Regions from separate parts of the Novosphingobium sp. BL-S-19 genome, predicted to be linked through region 1. Evidence: riboswitches for the same ligand, from Rfam matches in the RefSeq annotation. Region 1 holds a riboswitch; each other region holds the start of a gene.
The links. Region 1 has a riboswitch for cobalamin ahead of ACZ1JV_RS06225 (TonB-dependent receptor). Riboswitches for the same ligand answer to the same signal wherever they lie in the genome.
Positions count from the first base shown of each region.

Region 2: it holds a riboswitch for cobalamin, as region 1 does, so the genes downstream of both, ACZ1JV_RS11455 (TonB-dependent receptor plug domain-containing protein) here and ACZ1JV_RS06225 (TonB-dependent receptor) in region 1, are expected to answer to the same signal.
Region 3: it holds a riboswitch for cobalamin, as region 1 does, so the genes downstream of both, cobW (cobalamin biosynthesis protein CobW) here and ACZ1JV_RS06225 (TonB-dependent receptor) in region 1, are expected to answer to the same signal.

Region 1 is NZ_CM145497.1:1,454,247-1,461,259, reverse strand. Features, by position in the region: gene ACZ1JV_RS06240 (phosphatase PAP2 family protein) at 1-404, shown strand, start outside; gene ACZ1JV_RS06235 (prolyl oligopeptidase family serine peptidase) at 596-2,617, shown strand; gene ACZ1JV_RS06230 (IS256 family transposase) at 2,683-3,885, opposite strand; cobalamin riboswitch at 4,323-4,566, shown strand; gene ACZ1JV_RS06225 (TonB-dependent receptor) at 4,742-6,790, shown strand; gene ACZ1JV_RS06220 (HU family DNA-binding protein) at 6,974-7,013, shown strand, end outside.
Region 2 is NZ_CM145498.1:648,577-655,589, forward strand. Features, by position in the region: gene ACZ1JV_RS11445 (cobyrinate a,c-diamide synthase) at 1-532, opposite strand, end outside; gene ACZ1JV_RS11450 (hypothetical protein) at 529-1,116, opposite strand; cobalamin riboswitch at 1,316-1,525, opposite strand; cobalamin riboswitch at 1,583-1,791, shown strand; gene ACZ1JV_RS11455 (TonB-dependent receptor plug domain-containing protein) at 1,980-3,935, shown strand; gene ACZ1JV_RS11460 (DUF1636 domain-containing protein) at 3,935-4,342, shown strand; gene cobT (nicotinate-nucleotide--dimethylbenzimidazole phosphoribosyltransferase) at 4,339-5,361, shown strand; gene ACZ1JV_RS11470 (histidine phosphatase family protein) at 5,358-5,942, shown strand; gene cobS (adenosylcobinamide-GDP ribazoletransferase) at 5,942-6,655, shown strand; gene ACZ1JV_RS11480 (threonine-phosphate decarboxylase) at 6,652-7,013, shown strand, end outside.
Region 3 is NZ_CM145497.1:866,759-873,771, reverse strand. Features, by position in the region: gene ACZ1JV_RS03830 (marine proteobacterial sortase target protein) at 1-600, opposite strand, end outside; gene ACZ1JV_RS03825 (helix-turn-helix domain-containing protein) at 762-1,541, shown strand; gene ACZ1JV_RS03820 (DUF3325 domain-containing protein) at 1,561-1,830, opposite strand; gene ACZ1JV_RS03815 (PepSY-associated TM helix domain-containing protein) at 1,827-3,377, opposite strand; gene ACZ1JV_RS03810 (hypothetical protein) at 3,374-3,685, opposite strand; cobalamin riboswitch at 4,025-4,270, shown strand; gene cobW (cobalamin biosynthesis protein CobW) at 4,470-5,519, shown strand; gene cobN (cobaltochelatase subunit CobN) at 5,519-7,013, shown strand, end outside.

The DNA of each region.
Region 1 (7,013 bases):
GCCCTTTCTCGCATCTCTGGCACGGCCCGATCCCGTACATGCCTGAAAGCGAACTGTGGCAACAGGGACTGATTCCGGCCCTGCGCGCGCACGAAGTGCATGTCGTCGACCTGGGTCATTTGCGGGGCATCGTTTCGGCGCCCAGCTTCCATACCGCGGCAGCCGTGCTCTACATCGTGGCGGGTTGGCGCATCGCTGAACTGCGCTGGCCGATTGTCGCGCTGAATGCCGCAATGCTGCTCTCGACCCCGGTGGAAGGCACGCATTACCTGATCGACATGATCCTGGGCGCCGGGGTGGCAGCGCTCTCGCTGGGGGTGGTGCACATCTACTTTCGCGCGCTCGATCGGCGCACCGGGGGCGGGGCCGTATTTCCAACCAGATTGGCTGAAATGGCCGTGTGAGCCGCCTTGCGGATGCGGGCAGACAAGCTAGGCTGCTCGCATCTTGATAGGGGGGTACGGGGATCATGCAATCCATGAACCGGCGCGAGTGGCTTCGTGCAAGCACACTTGCCGTTACGATGTCTCTGGTCCCCGCCCGTATTTTGGCTGCGCCCGCGGCAACCGCATCCCCTCGCCCGCCGGCGGCGCGCGTGAATCCGGTGCAGGACACCTATTTTGGCGAGACGCTGACCGATCCCTATCGCTGGATGGAAAACGACAAGGATCCGGACTGGCTGCCGTTCCTCAAGGCCCAGAACGACTATACCCGCAGCGTTCTGGACGGCTTGCCGCAGCGTGCCGGGCTGTTGACAAGGATCCAGCAACTTTCGGGTGATCTCACCGTCACCGCCGAGGTCCAGCACGCCGGCGCGCGCCTGTTCTATCAACAACGCCCCGCCGGGGCAGACAACTTCAAGCTTCTCGTCCGCGAAGCCGGCAAGGTCCGGGTGCTCGTGGATCCCACGCAGATGTCCGGTGCCGGGGCCGGGCACTATTCACTGGACTGGTGGCGCGCTTCGCCTGACGGCAAACGGCTGGTCTATGGCGTTTCGGCCAATGGCAGCGAGGATTCGGCTGCCCGCATTCTGGACGTGGCAACGGGCAAGGACCTGCCGGAAACGATCCCCAACACCCAGTTCGCCACACCGCAGTGGCTGGATGACGGCAGCGGCTTCTTCTATAACCAGCTGACAGGAAAGGTCGATACGCCCGACCGCTTCCTGGACAGCCAGGCCCGTTTCCATCGCGTCGGCACCGATCCTGCCAGGGATCCGATCCTGATGAAGCGCGGGCTGGATCCGGCCATTGCCTTCGAAAATATCCAGACGCCGTTTGTCGTCACCGCCCAGGGGTCGTCGCACGCTCTGCTGGCCCTGGCGGACGTGCGCACGGAAATGCGCCTCTATGTCGCGCCGCTCGCCGATATCGTCTCAGGCAAGCCCCGCTGGCAGGAAGTCGCACGGTTCGAGGATGAAGTTACCGGCTTCGACCTTCATGGTGACGATCTGATCCTGCTGGCCAACAAGGATTATCCGCGGGGCCGCCTGTTGAAGACTTCCGCCATCGCCCCATCCCTCGCCACGGCGACGGAAGTGGTGCCGCAGGGGCCGCAAGTGATCGAGAGCATGGAGCGCGCGGCAGACGGGCTCTATCTCAAGATCATGGACGGCGGCGTCAACCGCCTTCGAAAGCTGGGAAGCGATGCGAAAGTCGCGGAAATCCCGCTGCCGTTCGACGGCACCATCGGCGGCCTGTTTGCCGGCCCGCAGCAACCGGGCCTGCTGATGACCTATGGCGGGTGGCTGACGCCGCCAGATGTATGGTCTGTCGATGCGTCGGGCAAACTGGCGAAGACAGGCATGAACCCGTCGCCGAAAATCGACGTCAGCGGCTATACCACCACCCGCGCATTCGCCACCACGCGCGACGGGACGCAAGTGCCTTATGCACTGATCTACAAGAAGAACCTGCCCCGCGATGGATCCGCTCCTGCGTTCATCCAGGCATATGGGTCCTACGGCGCCGCGGCCTACACGCCGACGTTCCTCGGCAAGATGCTGGCTCTGATCGATGCCGGTGCGGTCGTCGGCTTCGCTTATGTCCGGGGTGGCGGCGAATATGGCCGCGAATGGCACAAGGCGGGGCAACTGGCCAACAAGCCCAATACCTGGCGCGACCTGATCGATGTGTGCGAAACGCTTTGCCGGGACAAGTGGACTGCGCCCAAGCATCTGGCCATTGGCGGCCGCTCGGCCGGCGGCATCACGGTGGGCCGTGCGCTGACGGAACGGCCGGACTTGTTCGCCGCCGTGGTCGACGGCGTGGGATGGTCGAACCCGCTGCGCTACGTGGTCGAACAGAACGGCTATGGCGAGGAGCCGGAATGGGGCGCGATCAGCGATCCCAAGGGCTATCAGTACCTCAAGGCGATAGATAGCTATCAGCATGTGGTGGATGGAACGCCCTATCCGGCGGTGCTGCTGACCACCGGGGTTACCGATCCGCGCGTGGCGCCGTTCCACGTTGCCAAGATGGCCGCGCGCCTGCAGGCCGCCACCAGTTCAGGCAGGCCGATCCTGTTGCGTGTGGATTACGACGCCGGCCACGGCATCGGCTCTACCCGCAGCCAACAGGATCGCGAAGCAGCGGACAGCTATGCTTTCATCCTTTGATCGTGTCCCCAGAGGTGGTGTAGCTTTTCTGGACCACCTTGCTTTTCGGCTTCAGCCTGAGCCGATCATGAGCCAGGTACTGCCGACAGCATGACAATAGGATTGTCGCTGAGCGGGGCCATCGTTTCAAGCGTCATGTAACGTGCGCGCTGGACGGCCCATTCGTCGGACTGTTCCATGAGGATGGCTCCGACGAGACGGGTGATGGCGGCTTCGTTTGGGAAGATCCCAACGACCTCGGTCCGCCGTTTGATTTCGCCATTGAGGCGCTCGATGGGGTTTGTGCTGTGTAGTTTGGCGCGATGCTCGCGCGGGAATGTCATGTAGGCCAACACATCGGGCTCAGCGTCGTCCATCAGCGTGGCTAGCTTGGGCAGTTTGGGCCGCACTTGGTCGGCGATCGAGCGCCACTGCTGGCTCGCAGCTTCTGGGGTTTCCTGGGCGAAGGCGGTGGCGATGAACGCGGAGACCACGCGCCTGCCGCTCTTGCCGGCATGGGCGAGTGCATTGCGCATGAAGTGGACGCGGCAGCGCTGCCAGGTCGCGCACAGCAGCTTGGAGACCGCCGCCTTAATGCCTTCGTGCGCATCGGAGATGACCAGCTTGACGCCACGCAGTCCTCGGCGCGTCAGTTTGCGCAGGAAAGCGGTCCAGAACGGCTCGGCCTCGGAAGGACCGATATCCATACCTAGCACCTCGCGGCGGCCATCGCTGTTGACGCCCACCGCGACGATCACCGCCACCGAGACGATACGCCCGTTCTGCCGCACTTTCACGTAGGTGGCGTCAATCCATAGGTACGGCCAGTCGCCTTCGATTGGGCGTTCGAGGAAGGCACCGACTTTCTCGTCGAGTTCCTCGCAAAGCCGGCTGACCTGGCTTTTCGAGATCCCATCCATACCCAGCGCCTTCACCAGGTCATCTACCGAGCGGGTGGAGATGCCCTGGATATACGCTTCCTGGATCACCGCGGTCAGCGCCCGCTCGGCCATGCGACGGGGTTCGAGGAAGCCGGGGAAGTAGCTTCCCTTCCTGAGCTTGGGGATGCGCAGTTCGACCGTCCCTGCTCGCGTCTGCCAGTCGCGCTCGCGGTAGCCGTTGCGCTGGACCAGCCTCGCCGCAGATTTCTCGCCATGGCCGGCACCGGTCAGGTTGCCGACTTCCATCTCCATCAGCCGCTCGGCGGCAAACGAGATCATCTCGCGCAGAATATCTGCATCCGGGGTCTTCTCTACCAGCGAACGCAAGTGCATCATCGGATCGGTCATCGTGATTCCTTCCGTCAAGTTTGAGCTTCGCAACCCAAACCTACCCGAAAATCACGGTGACCACCTCAGCCTTCAGCTACACCACGTCCTGGGACACGATCCATCCTTTGGCAGACCACGTAGGCGCTGCAGGCCAGACTTCATAGCTATGGCGTTGCTTGCCCCTGTCGGCTTGGCCGCGTTGGAATCGCCCTACGAGGCGCAACTCGCTGCGGAAATCCAGCCACGGGGCACCGGTCAACGAGAATGTGCGGGACTGGTAGCGCCGCCAGCAGCAATTCGCCCGGAATTGCAGACCTCGCCTTAAGTGAGAGCCAAGGGCGCGGTCGTTCGCCGTCACCAACTGCCCGTTTCCACGATGAAAACGTGGAATCGTCACAGCGGCTTGCGCAATGGAGTGATGCAGGATAGCTGGCTCCATCCATCACCTTAAAGGCGATGGACAAGATCGCGCCGGTGCCTCGAAAGAGGCTTAATAGGGAACACGGTGAGGGAGCTTGTCTCTCGAATCCGGGGCTGTCCCTGCAACTGTAAGCGGTGAGCGCGATGTACATTCGCGGCGGGGCAAGGACGCCCGCCGCAGCCACTGGGCCGGACGCTAAATCATGCGGGGCCTGGGAAGGCCGTGCATCGTCGCATTGACCCGTGAGCCAGGAGACCTGCCGGCGTCTGGTCGCTCTCGCTTTGGTCCAGGGGATGGCCGAGGCCCGGTAATTTTTCCGTCTGAGCGACGAACGAGCGGTGAAGGCCGCATCGGTTCGCGTAACGGTCGCCTCGGGCGTCCGGCCGTTGACGCGCGCCGACCGTCGTTGGCGGCACGCCTTCACCCCCAGTCGCAGACGCCGGGGGAAGTTTGATGACTATTTACATGAACGTGCTGCGCGCGGGCCTTTGCGTGGGCGCCGCTCTTATCGGTGCGACAGCCCATGCCGAGGATACATCTTCGGCGGGATCGTCAGCCAGTGATTCCGGAAGCGGTGAGTCTGCCGAAATCCTTGTCTTTGGGCGCGGCGAGGCGAAGATTGGCACGGCCCATGCCGCCAGTGAGGGCAGCGTCGGCGGGTCGGACCTGCTCGTTCGGCCTCTGTTACGCGTGGCCGAACTCCTGGAAGCGGTACCGGGGATGGTGGCCGCCCAGCATTCCGGCAGCGGCAAAGCCAATCAATACTTCCTGCGTGGCTTCAACCTCGATCATGGCACCGATTTCACCACTTACATCGATGGCGTGCAGATGAACCTGCGCACGCACGGGCACGGGCAAGGCTATCTGGACCTCAACGGCCTGATCCCGGAGATCGTCGCGCGCGAGGACTTCCGCAAAGGCCCCTACAGGGCAGACGGCGGCGATTTCGCGCTGGCTGGCGCGGCCTATATGACCACGATCGACGCTTTCGATCGGCCGTGGCTTTCTATGGAAGGCGGTTCCTACAAGTCCGGCCGGCTTGCTGCCGGCGGCACGATCAAGGATCTTGGTGGCGGCGATCTCACGCTCGTCGGGCAGGCCAAGCGCTATGACGGACCCTGGGAAGAAGCCGAACACCTGCGCCATTACGCCGGCTTTGCCAAATACTCGGTTCCAGTTGGCGAAGGCACGGTTCAGGCCTCGCTCCACGCCTATCACGCGACCTGGCGGCCGACCGAACAGATCCCCGAACGCATCATCGGCTCGGATATCTGCGACGACGTATTCTGCTCGCCCGATCCTTCGGCACGGGGCCGAACGACGCGCTTCGTCGGCAATGTTGGGGTTACCCAGGCCACGTGGAGCGCGAATGTCTATGCCCAGTATTACGACTGGAACATGTATTCGAACCCGACGTACGCCGATCCCGACGGCACCAGCGCCCAGATCGACCAGTTCGACAAACGCTGGGTGACAGGGCTGACGGCCCGCAAGCAATGGCAGATCGCTGACAGTCTGGAGCTGTCGGTCGGCACCGAAAATCGCTATGACCATATCGGCAGCGTGGGCGTCAACCGCACATCGAACCGCGAATTCCTCTACTCTCTCGGCCGTTATCATGTCGAGGAACTTTCGGGCGCGCTCTACGGCGAAGCGACGTGGAAGCCGCTGGCCGGTCTTCGCCTGACAGGCGGCCTGCGCGGCGATTACTATCACTACACGGTGCGCGCGCGTGATGCCGCCGCGGCGGATCTTGGCGAAGGCAAGGGCCACGATTCCATCGTTTCGCCGAAATTTTCTGCCGCGTACGCAATCACATCGCAGTTTGAGGTCTATGCCAACTGGGGCAGAGGGTTCCACTCCAACGACGTGCGCGGTGCAGTCAATGTCGATACGCCGGTGCCCGTGCTGGTGCGCGGCACCGGCAAGGAACTCGGCGGGCGCTTCCAGGCGGGGACGTTCTCGCTGACGGGAACCTACTGGTGGCTCGACGTTGCCAGCGAATTGCGCTTCGTGGGCGATTCCAACGCGGTGGAACCCACCGGCGCCAGCAAGCGGCACGGTTATGAAGTGGTTGCGTTCTGGCGGCCGCTGCCGTGGTTGGCGCTGGACGGCAACTATACCTGGAACCATTCGCGCTATGACAATGGCGACCGGATCCCCAATGCCTTCGAGAATGCCGCCTCAGCCGGGGCAGCCATCGTGCTGGACCCGTGGGAAGCCAGCATACGCGTCCGCCATCTTGGCCCCTACCCGCTGGTGGAGGACAACAGCGTGCGGGACAAAGGCAGCACGGTCTTCAACGCGCGCGCCGCGTGGAAGGGCGCCAAGATCGAAATCTACGGCGAAGTACTGAATATCTTCAACAGCTGGGACAAGGACATCGCCTACTACTACGAATCCTACGTTCCGTCATTTGATGCCGATGGGCCGGTGGAAGGCCGCCTGAGCCGCGTGATCGAGCCACGCACGTTCAAGATCGGCGCACGATATACGTTCTGAGCAGCGGGAACCGTAGAGTCTTAAACTCGAGCGTTCCCAAACCAGCCCACTGGGTTTCGAGAAATCGTCCAGACCCAGTGGGCTCCGATAAACTATGCACAGGTGTTGGCGGTGTGACATTGCTGCCTTGCGCGGCCGGCTATAATTCTCCTGGCAGAATTCATAACGACAGGAGAATAGACGATGAACAATTCGGACCTTGCTGAGAAGCTCGCTGCTGAAA
Region 2 (7,013 bases), on a different replicon from region 1:
TCGCGGTATCGCGTGCCATTGCGCCAAGCCAGCGCACGCCGGGGGGCACGCCCTGTTCCAGCATCTCTGCATGGCGCGGGCTGCCCACGCGATTCGCCAACACGGCGGCCACCTTCACGCCCGGACGGTAGCTGGCAAGGCCGTGGACCAGCGCACCGAAAGTCTGCGCCATGGCCGAACCGTCGATCACGGCCAGCACTGGCACGCCGAACCGGCGGGCAAGGTCTGCTGCGGAAGGATCGCCGTCGAACAGACCCATTACCCCTTCGATCAGGATCAGGTCGGCTTCTTGCGCGGCTTCGTGCAGCAGGGCGCGGCATTGCGCCTCACCCACCATGAAGAGGTCCAGTTGATGGACCGGGGCGCCGCTGGCGGCTTCGAGCACCATGGGGTCCAGAAAGTCCGGCCCGCATTTGAACAGGCGCACGCGCCGCCCTTCGCGGGCGTGGCGGCGGGCGAGGGCGGCCGTGACCAGCGTCTTGCCCTGGCCCGATGCGGGCGCGGCGACCAGGAGCGCCGGGCAGGCGGTCATCGGCTGCGCTGGAGGCGCAAGTCGGGACGCGCGCTCACCACCAGTGCCCAGAGCGCGGCGGCAACGCCGGCCCACAGCAGCGTGGCCAGCAGGTTGCCGGGGAAATAGCGGACGATGCGCGGCAGAAATCCGGCCAGCGTCGGATCGGCAAAGCGGCCGCCAAGGAAGTAGAACCCGCCGCTCGTCAGCAGGTGCGAGGTGAATGTGGCGGCGACCAGCAGCGCGGCGATCGCGGGCAGGGCGGCAAGGCGATCCCCCCAGCGGGTGGCGGCGAAACGGCCGGCGAACCACAGCACGGCGTGGCCCGGCAGCAGCATCCAGTAGGCGGGCGTGAAGCAGAAGCCCGAACCGCCCAGCACCCGGATCACCACCACGTCAATCGCGAAACCGAGCGTGAACAGCGCGGCGAAGGCGGAAATGCGGCGCACGAAGAAGCCCAGCACGAAGAAGCTGGCAAGGTCGGTATCGGGCAAATGGACCAGGTGGCTCAGCGAATGGCTGCGCGTCACCAGCATCAGTGCGGCGAGCGCGGCGAACACGTAAAGGTCAAGGCGGGCGAAGGCAGGTTTGGCGGCGGTGTTCATGGGCAATGGTCTCCCGGCAAAATGGAAGGAAGGCGCGTGCACGAAAGGTCCCGGGGCGATATCGCCGGGGCGAGTGGGTCAGCGGATCGGTGTCATTTCGTTCAGGCTCCCTTCGACACGACATGCGGCTTGTCGTCTCGCCAAGGCGGTTCCCGCGATGGAACCCCGCCCCGTCCGCCCGGTACATCCCGCCCGCGCGAAGGATCGACAGCGAAGGGCCGGTTTCCTGACTTGCCGGATCGTCGCGCCTGTCCGCCGCCTTCTCGGATGCCTATCGGCCCAATGGCATATGGCGGGGCGCATCCCCGGCTACAGTTGCGGGAGCAGTGCCGGCCTGCCGCGAACGTCGCCGCGGCCCCGGGCTTCCCGATTAAGCCCTTTCGGGCACCCCTTGCGCCGCCCCGCCTATGGCACTTTGCGCAAGGGCGCAAGCTTCGCACACTTGCCAGCCGGCTTCCCGCACGATAGTTGCCGCGCCGCGACAGGTTCCCCGCAAGGGGATCAAAAGGGAACACAGGTGTAAGACCTGGGCTGCCCCTGCAACTGTAAGCGGCGAGCCGTTCGGCCATTTCGCCATTGGGGGCCAAGCCATTGAAACCGGCGCAATTCCCGAGAAGGCGGCTGAACCGGCACCGACCCGCGAGCCAGGAGACCTGCCCGTCGCAGTCGTTCTTCGTCCGGACAGGGTGTGCCGGGTGAACGGGGGGATTTCCTCGCGCAACGACAGCCACTGCTCCGCCGGACCAGCGCCGGCGCGGGGTACGCCGTCCGAGCGCCCGGCAGCGATGCCGAGCGCGCGCCCGCGTGTTCTTCGTGCCGATGCCTTCGGCTGGAGCTTCGACGACTGTATCGAAGGAAATGCCATGAAGTACCCCATTCTCACCGCCGCCAGCCCGCTTGCGCTGGCACTCGTCTCCATCGCCGTCCCCACTGTTGCCCGGGCTGCGGATGCCGCCGATGCCGGAGCCGATGCAGGAGGAGACGGCATCGTCGTCACCGCGCTGCGCACTCCGGTGGAGGCCGACCGCGTCGCCCAGACGATCACCGTGCTTGACGATGCGCAGATCACCGCCGCCCAGCCGATCGCGGTGACCGACGTGCTACTGCGCACGCCCGGCATCAGCCTTTCGCGCAACGGCGGTTATGGCACCACCACCAGTGTGCGCATTCGCGGCGCGGACGCGGGGCAGAGCGTGATGGTGATCGACGGGATGCGCCTGTCCGACGCATCATCCACCGCCGGCGGCTACGGATTTTCCACGCTCTTCACCGATGATATCGATCGGATCGAGATTCTGCGCGGCCCGCAGTCGATCCTGTGGGGCAGCGATGCCATCGGCGGCGTCATCAATGTGACCACCCGCAAGCCGACCAAGCCGCTGGAAGGCAATTTCGCGGTGGAAGCGGGTACGCATGACACCGTATCCGCCCGCGCCGGGATCGGCGGCACGTCGGACGCGATCGACTGGCGCGTCTCTGCATCGCGCTTCACTACCGACGGCATTTCGGCGCGTGACACCGGCACAGAAGATGACGGCTTCACCCGCACTTCGGCCAGCGGCACGATGACGTTCCGCGTGGCGCCCGGCGTATCGCTGGACTTGCGGGGATACTGGTCCAACTCGCGCAATGAATTCGACGGCACTGCGGGCGATTCGCTGGCCTATGGCCGGACCGAGGAATGGTCGGGCTATGCCGGGCTGAACTTCGCGCTGCTGGACGGCAAGCTGGTCAACCGCGTGGCAGTGACGCAGACCGAGACCGACCGCGCGAACTACGATCCCACGCGCAAGATCCGCCAGATCACGTTCGACGCGCATGGCCGCGTGCGCCGTTACGAATATCAGGGTACCTACAGCTTCTCAGAGGCCGTGCAGGCCGTGTTCGGCGCCGAGCGCGAGGAGCAGCGCATGACCACCGCGTCCCCCACCAACAGCACCACGCCCTATACCCCCACGCCGTACAAGGTGGACACGAACAGCGTCTACGGCGAGCTGCGGGTGACGCCGGTGACCGGGCTGACCGTGAACGGCGGCGCACGGTACGATCACCAGTCGCGCTTCGGCGGCAACACGGTGTTCAGCGCCGGCGCGGCTTATACGCCCAACGAAGGCAAGACGGTGCTTCGTGCCAGCTACGATCAGGGGTACAAGGCGCCTTCGCTCTACCAGATGTTCAGCGACTATGGCGTGGCTAACCTCAAGCCCGAAAAGGCCAAGGGCTGGCAAGTGGGCGCCGAGCAGAGCCTGGGCGAACTGCTCCATGTCTCCGCCACCTGGTTCCAGCGCAATACCGACAATCTGATCGACTTTGCCTATTGCCCCACCAGCGGCACCTTGCCCGACATCTGCTATGTGCCGGGCACCGATACCACGCGCTTCGGCTACTACGCCAATGTCCGCAAGGCCCATGCGCAAGGTCTGGAACTGGCGGCATCGGCCAAGTGGAAGGTGCTGTTCCTGGACGGCAACTACAGCCTGATCGAAGCGGAAGACCGCACGCCGGACAGCAGCACGTATGGCCGCCAGCTGCAGCGCGTGCCGCGTCATCTCGCCAATATCGAGGGCGGCGTGGATCTGCCGCAGGGCATCCGCGCCAGCCTGGCCGCGCGCTATTCGGGTGAAAGCTACAATGCCGCCACTGGCACTGCCAAGCTGGACGATTACTGGCTGCTGGATCTGCGCGCGCAGTGGCAGGTGATGCCCGGGCTGATGCTGCAGGGCCGGATCGAGAACCTGACCGACAAGGACTATGAGACCGTGGCCGGCTATAGCCAGCTTGGCCGCACGGTCTACTTCGGCATCCGGAGCCAGTTCTGATGCTGCGCGCCGTCGCGCCGGGGCCTTCCGTGGTCGTGTGCAACACTTGCCGCCTTTCGGCAGAAGCGCGCGAGGACGACGGCGGTCGGCGCGGCGGCGCGTTGCTGGCAGAGGCGATGCGCGAAGTGCAGGCCGCCGATCCGGAATTGCAGGGCGTGGCCGTTCAGGAAACGGCCTGCCTGTTCGCCTGCCAGCGCCATTGCACCGTGCACATCCGCGCGCCGGGCAAGGTCGGCTATGTGCTGGGCGATTTCACGCCCGGCGAAGAGGCCGCGCGCGCCGTGCTGGAATATGCCGCGCGCCATGCGGCCAGCGAAGAGGGGCAGGTGCCCTATCGCCAGTGGCCGGACGGCGTGAAGGGCCATTTCATCACGCGCACGCCGCCTGAGGGATTTATCTGCACATGACCATGTTCGCCGATCGCGCCGCTTTCGCCGCCGCGCTTGCCCAGCTTCGCGCGCCCGATGCCGCTGCCGTCGCCGCGGCCGAGGGCCGGCAGGCGGTACTGACCAAGCCGGCGGGCTCGCTGGGCCGGCTGGAAGAGATCGCGGTGTTCATGGCCGGCTGGCAAGGCCGCGAAAAGCCGCGCGCGGACCGGATCGGCGCAGTGGTCTTCGCGGGCAATCACGGCGTCGCCGCGCGCGGGGTCAGCGCCTATCCGCCCGAAGTGACGCATCAGATGGTCGCCAACTTCCTTGCGGGCGGGGCGGCAATCAATGCCTTGACGCAGGCCTGCTGCGCCGAACTGTCTGTCGTTCCCATCGATCTCGACCGGCCGACCGGCGACATCACCGCCGAACCGGCGATGAGCGAGGCCGAATGCCTGGAGGCGCTGAACATCGGCGCGGCATCGGTGCGGCCCGACCTCGACCTGCTGTTCGTGGGCGAGATGGGCATCGGCAACACCACGCCCGCCGCCGCGCTTTGCGCACAAGTCTTCGGCGGGGCCGCGCGGGACTGGACCGGGCGCGGCACCGGGGTCGACGATCAGGGCGTGGCGCGCAAGGCCGATGCCGTGGCGGCGGCACTGGCGCTGCACGGCGCCGCCTGCACCGACGCTTTTGAAACCCTGCGCCGCCTTGGCGGGCGCGAGATCGCGGCGATGGCCGGCGCCGTGCTGGCAGCGCGGCATCACGGCATTCCGGTGCTGCTGGACGGGTTCATCTGCTGCGCCGCAGTGGCACCGCTGCAGGCGGACAATGCCGGCGCGCTGGATCACTGCGTCGCCGCGCATTGCTCGGCCGAAGCCGGGCATGTGCGCCTGCTGGAAAAGCTGGGGCTGGATCCGCTGCTGCATCTGGGCATGCGTCTGGGTGAGGGATCGGGCGCGGCGGTGGCGGCGCAGATCGTGCGCTCGGCACTGGCCGCCCATGCCGGAATGGCGACGTTTGCGGAGGCCGCGGTCGCCGGGAAAGACGCCGCGTGAACGGCATCCTGCTGCACCTGATGCGCCATGGCGAACCCAGCGAGCCGGGGCTGCTGCTGGGCCATCGTGACGATCTGCCGCTGCCATCGGGCACGGCGCGCTGCGTGGTGCGGGCCGAAAAGCTGGAATTCGCGCAAGTCCTCAGTTCCGACCTGTCGCGCGCGCGCATTCCGGCGCGCCAGATCGCGGCGCTGCGCAAGCTGACCCATCAGGCCGACCGCCGCTGGCGCGAACTCGATTTCGGTGCATGGGACGGGCTGGCGCCCGATGCGCTCGATCCGGCGGTGCAGGCGCGGTTCTGGGACGATCCGGACGCTTGCGCCCCGCCGGGCGGCGAGCGCTGGTCGCAATTGCGCGCGCGCGTTTCGGACGCGCTGCTGGGCATCCAGCGCTCCAGCCTTGTCATCACCCACGGCGGCACCATGCGCGCGGCGCTTTCGGTGCTGTTCGGCTTCGATCACCGGCAGGTCTGGGCCTTCGAACTGGGCTATGGCGCGGTGCTGAGCCTGCGCCTCTGGCCGGAGACGGGCGGGCGCCTGCCCTCCGCCCAGATCGTCGCGCTGGAGAGGAATCAGGGATGATCCGGCAGATCGTCCTTGCCCTTCAGTTCATGACGCGCCTGCCATTGCCGGCGGTGCGTGCGGACGAGGACGATTTTGCAAAGTCGATCCGCTGGTTTCCACTGACGGGGCTGGTGGTGGGCGCGGCGGTGGTCGGCGCATGGTGGCTGGGCGCACGCCTCGGCGCGGATTGGCCCGCTGCGCTGGTGGGTTTGCTGGCCTGGGTGGGCATGACCGGGGCGCTCCACCTCGACGGGCTGGGCGACATCGCCGATGCGTCGGGCGCGGCACACAAGGACCGCGAGCGGCTTTCCGCCGTGCTGGCCGATCCGCACATCGGCAGCTTCGGCGTGGTCGCCATCGTGCTGCAACTGCTGTCGAAGCTGGTGCTGCTGCACGCGTTGGGTCTTGGGCAGGTGTGGGCATTGCTGCTGGTGCCAGTGCTCGCGCGGATCGGGCCGCTGGCGTGGACTTTGGCGCTGCCGCCGCTGCACGAAGGGCTGGGCACGCGGTTCCGCCGCGCGGTGGGCTGGCCTCATGTTGCCGCTTGGAGCGTGCTGGCGGCCTTGGCCGGACTGTTCGTGGCGCCGCCGCTGCTGGTGCTGTTTCTGGTCGTGCCGCTCTGGGCCGGCTGGCTGGGTAAGCGCATCGGCGGCATTTCCGGCGATGGCCACGGCGCCGGCATCGAACTGGTCGAAACCGCGCTACTGGCTGCTTTGGTGGCGCTGTCATGATCGCCCGGTTCCTCCACCATGGCGGACGGGTGGACGAAGCGGCGCGGCTGTTCGGCGGAGCGCCAGCGGACTGGCTGGACCTTTCGACCGGGCTGAATCCGCGCCCTTGGCCGATCCCGCAGGAATTGACGCCGGACTGGCACGCCTTGCCCGATCCCGATGCACTGACGCGGCTGGAGGCGGCGGCGGCGCGGCATTTCGGCGTCGATCCGGCGCTGTGCTGCGCGGTGCCGGGCAGCGAGACGGCGCTGCACCTGCTGGCGCGAATACTCGACCTGCCGGGTCGGGCGCTGGTGCCCTGCTATCGCAGCCATGTGGAGGCATTCGCACTGTCCCGGCCGATCGCATTCGCCGAGGC
Region 3 (7,013 bases), 590 kb from region 1:
GCGCGGCCCCACCACCAGCGGCAGGCGCAGCGAGAACGTGCCGTTCGCCTGCGAAACCGGGGCCTGATACTCGATGGAGATCAGCACCGTCTCGCCCGGGCCGACATTGGCGACCATGGTGGTGAACATGTTGGGCCGCTGCTGTTCGACCAGCCCTGCTTTGCGGCCGCTGGCCTTGGCCGCCTCGTAGGTCTCGCGCGCCTTTTCGCGCGGCTGGATGTGGCCGACGATCACGCGCTGGCCCACCACCATCTTCAGCGAATCCACCGCACCATCCTGCGGCAGCGGATAGAGGTACTGCGCCTCCATCCACTTGTCGGAGGTGTTGCGGAAGGCCTGCGTCACCCGCACGCGGGCGACCTGCCCGGTCACCGTCACATCCATGTCGGTGCCCAGCCGCACGGCCGGAAGGCTATTGGCGACGCCCTGCCCGGTCAGCATCAGCGTGCCTGCCGGCGGGCCATCGTCGGATGCGGCGGCATCGTCCGCATCGTCGGCGGCAACGGCGGCAGTGGTGTGAACGGCCAGCGCCACCGGGGCCGCCAGCGCGAGCATGGCGGCAGGGATCAGGGCGCGGCGGAAAGAGAGGAAGTGCGGCATGGAGAGGCTCCTTCGATAATCCGGAGCCCTCCCTCTATGCGCACGGCGGCCCGCACAGCCACGAGCAGTCTTGGCCAATTCCTGCCGCCGATGTGCGGGAAATACGTCAATGCGCACACGCCATTGACGGCGTGTGCGCATTTGTGCGGAAATAGGCAGCAATGACCATGACCGACCTTCCGGATTCCGCCCCGCCCTCCGCCGAAAGCGCGGAAACCGCACGCCTCGTGCGCGAAGAGATCGCACGCCGCCGCATGTCCCGGCAGGCGCTGGCGGACATGGCGCGTATCAGCCTGTCCACGCTGGAAAAGGCACTGGCGGGCAAGCGCCCCTTCACGCTGGCCACGCTGCTGCGGATCGAGGAAGCGCTGGGCGTCAGCCTGCGCCCCGATACGGCGCGGCCCGGCACCGTGCCCGCCCCGCAAGGCGGCGACGTGGCGAGCGAGGCGCTGGGCGCCTACGCACACTCAGCGGTGGCGTGGCTGGAAGGCCGCTACCTGACGCTACGCCCCAGCTTCGGCACGCCGGGCAGCCTGTTCGCCTATCTCATCACGATCCGCTGGGATGCGACCGGTGCTTGTCTGGCCTATGCCGAATCCGGCCGTTCGGATGGGCGTTTCGAACAGAGCGGCCACGTGTCGCTGCCCAACCTTTCCGGGCACATCTATCTCGTCACCAACGAACAGGGGCAGTACCGGCTTGCCATCCTTTCACGCCCGACGATCGACGGCGGGATGTTCGGCATCCTGACGACGCTGGAGGTCGGCAAAGGATCGCAGCTGGTCCCCGCGGCCACCCCGCTCGCCCTGCGCAAGCTGGCAGCGGGCGAGGATCCGATGCTGGGTCTGGTGACGCCGGACATGCCCGATTTCGCGGCTTATCGCGCGATGCTGGGCCGCGCAGTGGAGGAGGATTTCGCGCGCCTGCACGCGCTCTGCTGATCGAACCGGCGGCGGGCGATCAGCCCTTGCGCCAGTGCAGCAGCGCGATGGTCAACCAGGCGCCCACCGACAAGTGGGCACACCAGGCGACCGCGCCATAGCCGCCGCCGAACGCCATGGCGTCCACCCCGAAAGCCAGCGCCAGCAAGGCATATCCGGCAACCCGGATCGCATGGGCCTGACTCTTGGCCAGGGTGCGCCCGGCAAGGTCCCGCTGATGGCGGGACATCGACAGCGCCAGTGCGACGAAACCGCCAAGCGCCAACAGGATCGCAAGAATGTGGGTCATGCCCGCACCGCCCGGTCTCGCCCTGTCGCACCGTCGGTGCCCGCCTTGCGCGACCGCGCGGAAAGCTTTGCAGCGCCCAGCGCGAACAGGGCTGCCAGAGCCAGCATCACCAGATCGAACGAGATGAACAGCCAGTCGCCGCGCACAATGCTGATCGGCAGACCGCGGCTGGTGGTGAAGGCATTGACGACCGGCACGGCAGCATAGAGCACCGCCGCAAGCGTCAGCCCTTCAACCCAGGCACGCGCGGCAGGCCGCACCAATGCCCAAAGCAGGACCCCCAGCCAGACGGCGAACAACGTGTGGATTTCCCAATCCGGCCGATCCGCCAGGCCGCTGGGTATCAGCCGATTGGCCAGGAAATAGGCGGGAATCCCCGCGCCCAAACCGGCCACGACGGCGATATTGAGCCGTTCGACGAGCCGGAAACCAAAGTGCGGTCGCTGCGGATCGGGCAGCCGCTGGCGGCGCTTGACCGTCCATAGCACCAATCCGGTGCCCACCATCGCCGTGCCCGCCAGCCCGCTGAGGAAATAGAGCCATCGCAGGCCCATTTGCGCGAAACGCCCAGTGTGCAGGCCGATCATCACGCTTTCGGTCTCAAGCGCCGCGCCCTTGGGCAGGCTGCCGTTGAGTACGCGGCCGGTGGCCCCTTCGAAGGTCAGCACTTCGCCGCGCGATCCCATGGCCTCTCCCGGTCCGCGCGTCACCGCCACGGTCGCTTTCGCGTCACCGGGATTGTCGATCCGCACGTAGCCGACCTGGCGGCCACCCCACTGCGCGGAAGCGGCCCGCATCAGCGGCCCGATATCGACGAGCGGAGCCTTGGTGCCGCTACGCTCGGGCGCGGCGGCCTCTCCGAAGACTTGCGCCTGAAAGGTATCAGGCGATGCGTAGTTCGCCAGAATCCCCCAGGGCACGTACATCGTCATCAGCGTGACCAGCCCGGTGAAGGTGATCATCAGATGAAAGGGCAGCGCCAGCACGGCTGTCACATTGTGCGCGTCCAGCCAGGATCGCTGCCCCTTGCCGAAGCGCAGCATGAAGAAATCGGCAAAGATCTTCTTGTGCGTGATCACGCCGGAAAGGATCGCCGCCAGCATGAACATCGCCGCGATGCCGACCAGATAACGCGCCCAGAGCACCGGCATGTAGTGCAGGTCGAAATGGAAGCGATAGAGGAAATAGCCGCCGCGCGTCTCGCGCGCGGTAACCTCGTCACCGTTCTGATCGACCACGGCTTCGGTCTGCGCGGCGGCGCCGGTGCCGGGATACCAGAACAACTGCGTGGTCGCGCTGCGGCCGTTGGGCAGTGACAGATACCAGAAGCCGGCGTCGGGCGCCTTGCGCTCCAGATAGCGGATCGCCCCTTGCGCCGATTTGACGGGATCGGCATCGCCCACAACCTCTGGCTGCATCCAGCGCGTGATCTCGTCCTGGAAATAGGCAGAGGTGCCCGTGGCGAACATCGCGAACAGCAACCAGCCGAGCACGAGGCCGGACCAGGTGTGCACCAGCGCCATCGATTGCCGCAGGCTATCCTTCACAGCCGGCCCCCCGCTTGCAGGGAAAACCATAGCCAAATGGCCATGACGCCGCCCGAAACGGCCATCCACAGCCACACGCGCGCGATCGAGCGCATGCCGAACGCGATCAGCGCCACTGTGGCGAAGATGGCGAACGACAGCAGAGTACCCGCCACGCTCGCCTCCGCCGGCGCGACACCCATGCCATACGCCAGCCCGCGCGCGATGCAGGCCGTGGCCAGCGAAGACAGCGCATAGTTGGCCGGTATCGCCGCCAGCAGCCGGGCTGCTAGGTTCGTCCTGGTAATGCCGGTTGCAGAGGAAGCCATGGCGCCTGTCCTGCCTGTTACCGAGCGACGCGCGCCAAGCGCAGCACCGCCGCAAAATCAGCCGGACTCGGGCCGAATGGTTTGCCGGATGAAGTCGTTGTTTTCACGCTTAGACCACCTTCCGACATGCTATTGCGAGCCATTCGCACAAATTCGGCTGCTAGGCGTTGGCGGTGGTCGAGTCAATCGCCCGAAGCTTAAAACTGACGTGGAATAGCCATGCATCGCCGGAACGCCGGTGCGGAATGACGCCGCAGCCGAATGCGCCGTCCGGATGCAGGCTTGCGGGCCATGGTTACGAAGGCTAGGAGCCTGCCTGTCTGCCACCGCTCCAACGGCGGCGGGCAAGATCGCGCCGGTGCCCCGCAAGGGGCTTAATACGGGAACACGGTAAGAGCGGCCCGCCCGCTCGATTCCGGGGCTGTCCCTGCAACTGTAAGCGGTGAGCGCGATGCACATTCGCGGCGGGACGACGATTTCCGCCGCAGCCACTGGGTCGGACGCTAAATCATGCGGGGCCTGGGAAGGCCGTGCATCGCGTGATGACCCGCGAGCCAGGAGACCTGCCGGCGCGATGTCGCTCTTGCCGTGGCCCAGGGAATGGCCAAGGCACGGTAACTCTTCCGTCTGAGCGACGTGATGCATGCGGCCGGGGCCGCAACGGCATGCCACGTCGGGCGCGCGCGCCTGTCCGTCGTCGCAGGCCAGGCGTCGCGTTTCGGCCATCCGGACGCGGCGAGACGCTCCGCCCGTTTCCGAGTTACCGGCGCGCGGGAGAAGACCGTTGAGCAAAGTTCCCACCACCGTCATCACCGGCTTCCTTGGCGCCGGCAAGACCACGCTGATCCGCCACCTGCTGCAGAACGCCAAGGGCCGCCGCCTCGCCCTCATCATCAACGAGTTCGGCGATGTCGGCGTCGACGGCGAACTGGTGAAGGGCTGCAACGACGAAGCCTGCCCGGAAGACGATATCGTCGAACTGGCCAACGGCTGCATCTGCTGCACCGTCGCCGACGATTTCCTGCCGACCATGCAGAAGCTGCTCGACCGCGAGAACAAGCCCGATCACATCATCATCGAAACCAGCGGCCTTGCCCTGCCCAAGCCGTTGGTGAAGGCCTTCCAGTGGCCCGACATCCGCACCCGCGCCACGGTTGACGGCGTGGTCGCGCTGATCGACGCCGATGCCGTCGCGGCCGGCCGCTTTGCCACCGACGAGGCGGCACTGGCAGCGGCCCGCGCGGCGGATCCGATGCTGGACCACGAAAGCCCGCTGGAAGAACTGTTCGAGGAACAGCTGGGCTGCGCCGACATGGTGGTACTCAACAAGACCGACCTCGTCGACGCCGATGCGCTCGCCCATGTCGAGACGCTGGTGCTGGCCGAAACGCGCCCCGGCGTGAAGATCGTGCGCGCCGATCACGGCGCCGTCGACATCGCGGCGCTGCTGGGCATCACCGCCGCGGCCGAGGACGATCTCGATTCCCGCCCCTCGCACATCGACGGGCTGGACGAGGATCACGACCATGACGACTTCGATAGTTTCGTCGTCTCTGGTGGCGATGTGGTCGATCTCGACGCGCTTCTCGCCCGTTTGAACGACCTTATCGCAGAGCACGACATTCTGCGCGTGAAGGGCATGGTCGCCGTCGGCGGCAAGCCCAGCCGCCTTGTCGTGCAGGCCGTCGGCCCGCGCATCCAGCACTTCTACGACCGCGCCTGGCTGCCGCAGGAAGCGCGCCGCACGCAGCTGGTCGTCATCGGTCAGAAGGGGCTGGACCGCGCTGCCATCGAGGCGGGGCTGGCGGACGTTCTCGACGTCGTGAACGCCTGATGCACCTGCTGTCCGCCACGCCGGGGACGATCTCCAACGGCGAGGAGGCGATCGACCTCGACCAGTCTCCCGGCGACATGGTGATCCTCACCGTGGCGGACAGCGAACTCGCCTGCTTCGCGGGCGCGGCGGCGCGCATGCCCGAAGGCGCACCCAGCATTCGCCTCGCCAACCTGCTGCAACTGCGCCACCCCTATTCGATCGACCTCTATGTCGAAAAGGTGATCGCCAAGGCCAAATTCGTCTGCGTGATCCTGCTCGGCGGCAAGAGCTACTGGGGCTACGGCATCGACGAAATCGCCCGCGTCGCGCGCGAGAACGGCATTGCCTTCGCCGCCATTGCCGACGGGCGGGAGGCCGATCCCGCACTCGACCGCGCCTCCACCCTGCCCGCCGAACTGCGCGAGCGGATGCGTGACTATCTGCGGCAGGGCGGCACGGCCAATGCGCTGTCGTTCCTGCGCACCGCCGCCCGGACCATCGGCCATGACGCGGGCGAGCCGGACGATCCGGTGCCGGTGGCCGACGCCGGGCTCTATCTTGCGGGCACCGAGCGCGCCGGGCTTGCCGAAGTGCAGGCAGGCTGGACCGAGGGCCGCCCGCTAGCATTGCTGGTGTTCTACCGCGCACTGATGATCGCGGGCACGCTGGACGCCGTGGACGCCATGATCGCGGCACTTCAGGAGCGCGGCTTCAACGTCGCTGCCGTCCACGTCCGCGCCTTGCGGGAGCCTTTCGCAGTAGACTGGCTGGGCGGATTGCTGGGCGAGGTCGCGCCCGATGTGATCGTCAATGCCACCAGCTTCGCCTCCTCCTCCGCAGGCGATGACCGCAGGCCGGGCATTCTGGAGAAGGCCGATTGCCCGATCCTGCAAGTCGCCTTCGCGGGCGTCGAGGAAAGCGAGTGGCAAGGCGCCGCGCGCGGCCTTGGCCCGCGCGATCTCGCCATGAATGTGGCGCTGCCCGAAGTGGACGGCCGCCTGTTCACGCGCGCCGTCGCCTTCAAGGCCGCCGAACGCTTCGACGAAGTGACCCAGTGCGGCATCGTCGTCCCGCGCGTCGCGCCGGACCGGGTGGCGTTCGTCGCCGATCTCGCCGCCAACTGGGCGAGCCTGCGCCGCACGCCGTCTGCTGAGCGCCGCGTCGCGCTGGTGCTGGCGAACTACCCCAACCGTGATGGACGCATCGGCAATGGCGTCGGCCTCGATACCCCCGCCAGCACCGCCGCGATCATCGCCGCGCTGGACGAGGCGGGTTACGACACCCGCGAAGCATCGAAGGACGGCGCCGCGCTGATGCGCGTGATGACCGGCGGGGTGACCAACGACCTGACATCACTGGGCCGGCCCGGCGAAGTTTCGCTGCCGCTGTCGGTCTACGAAGCCGCCTCCGCAGCGGTGCCCGACAGCGCGCGCAAGGCCATGGTCGAACGCTGGGGCGAGCCATCCGCCGATCCCTTCGTGCGGGACGGCGCATTCCGCCTGCCGGTCCACC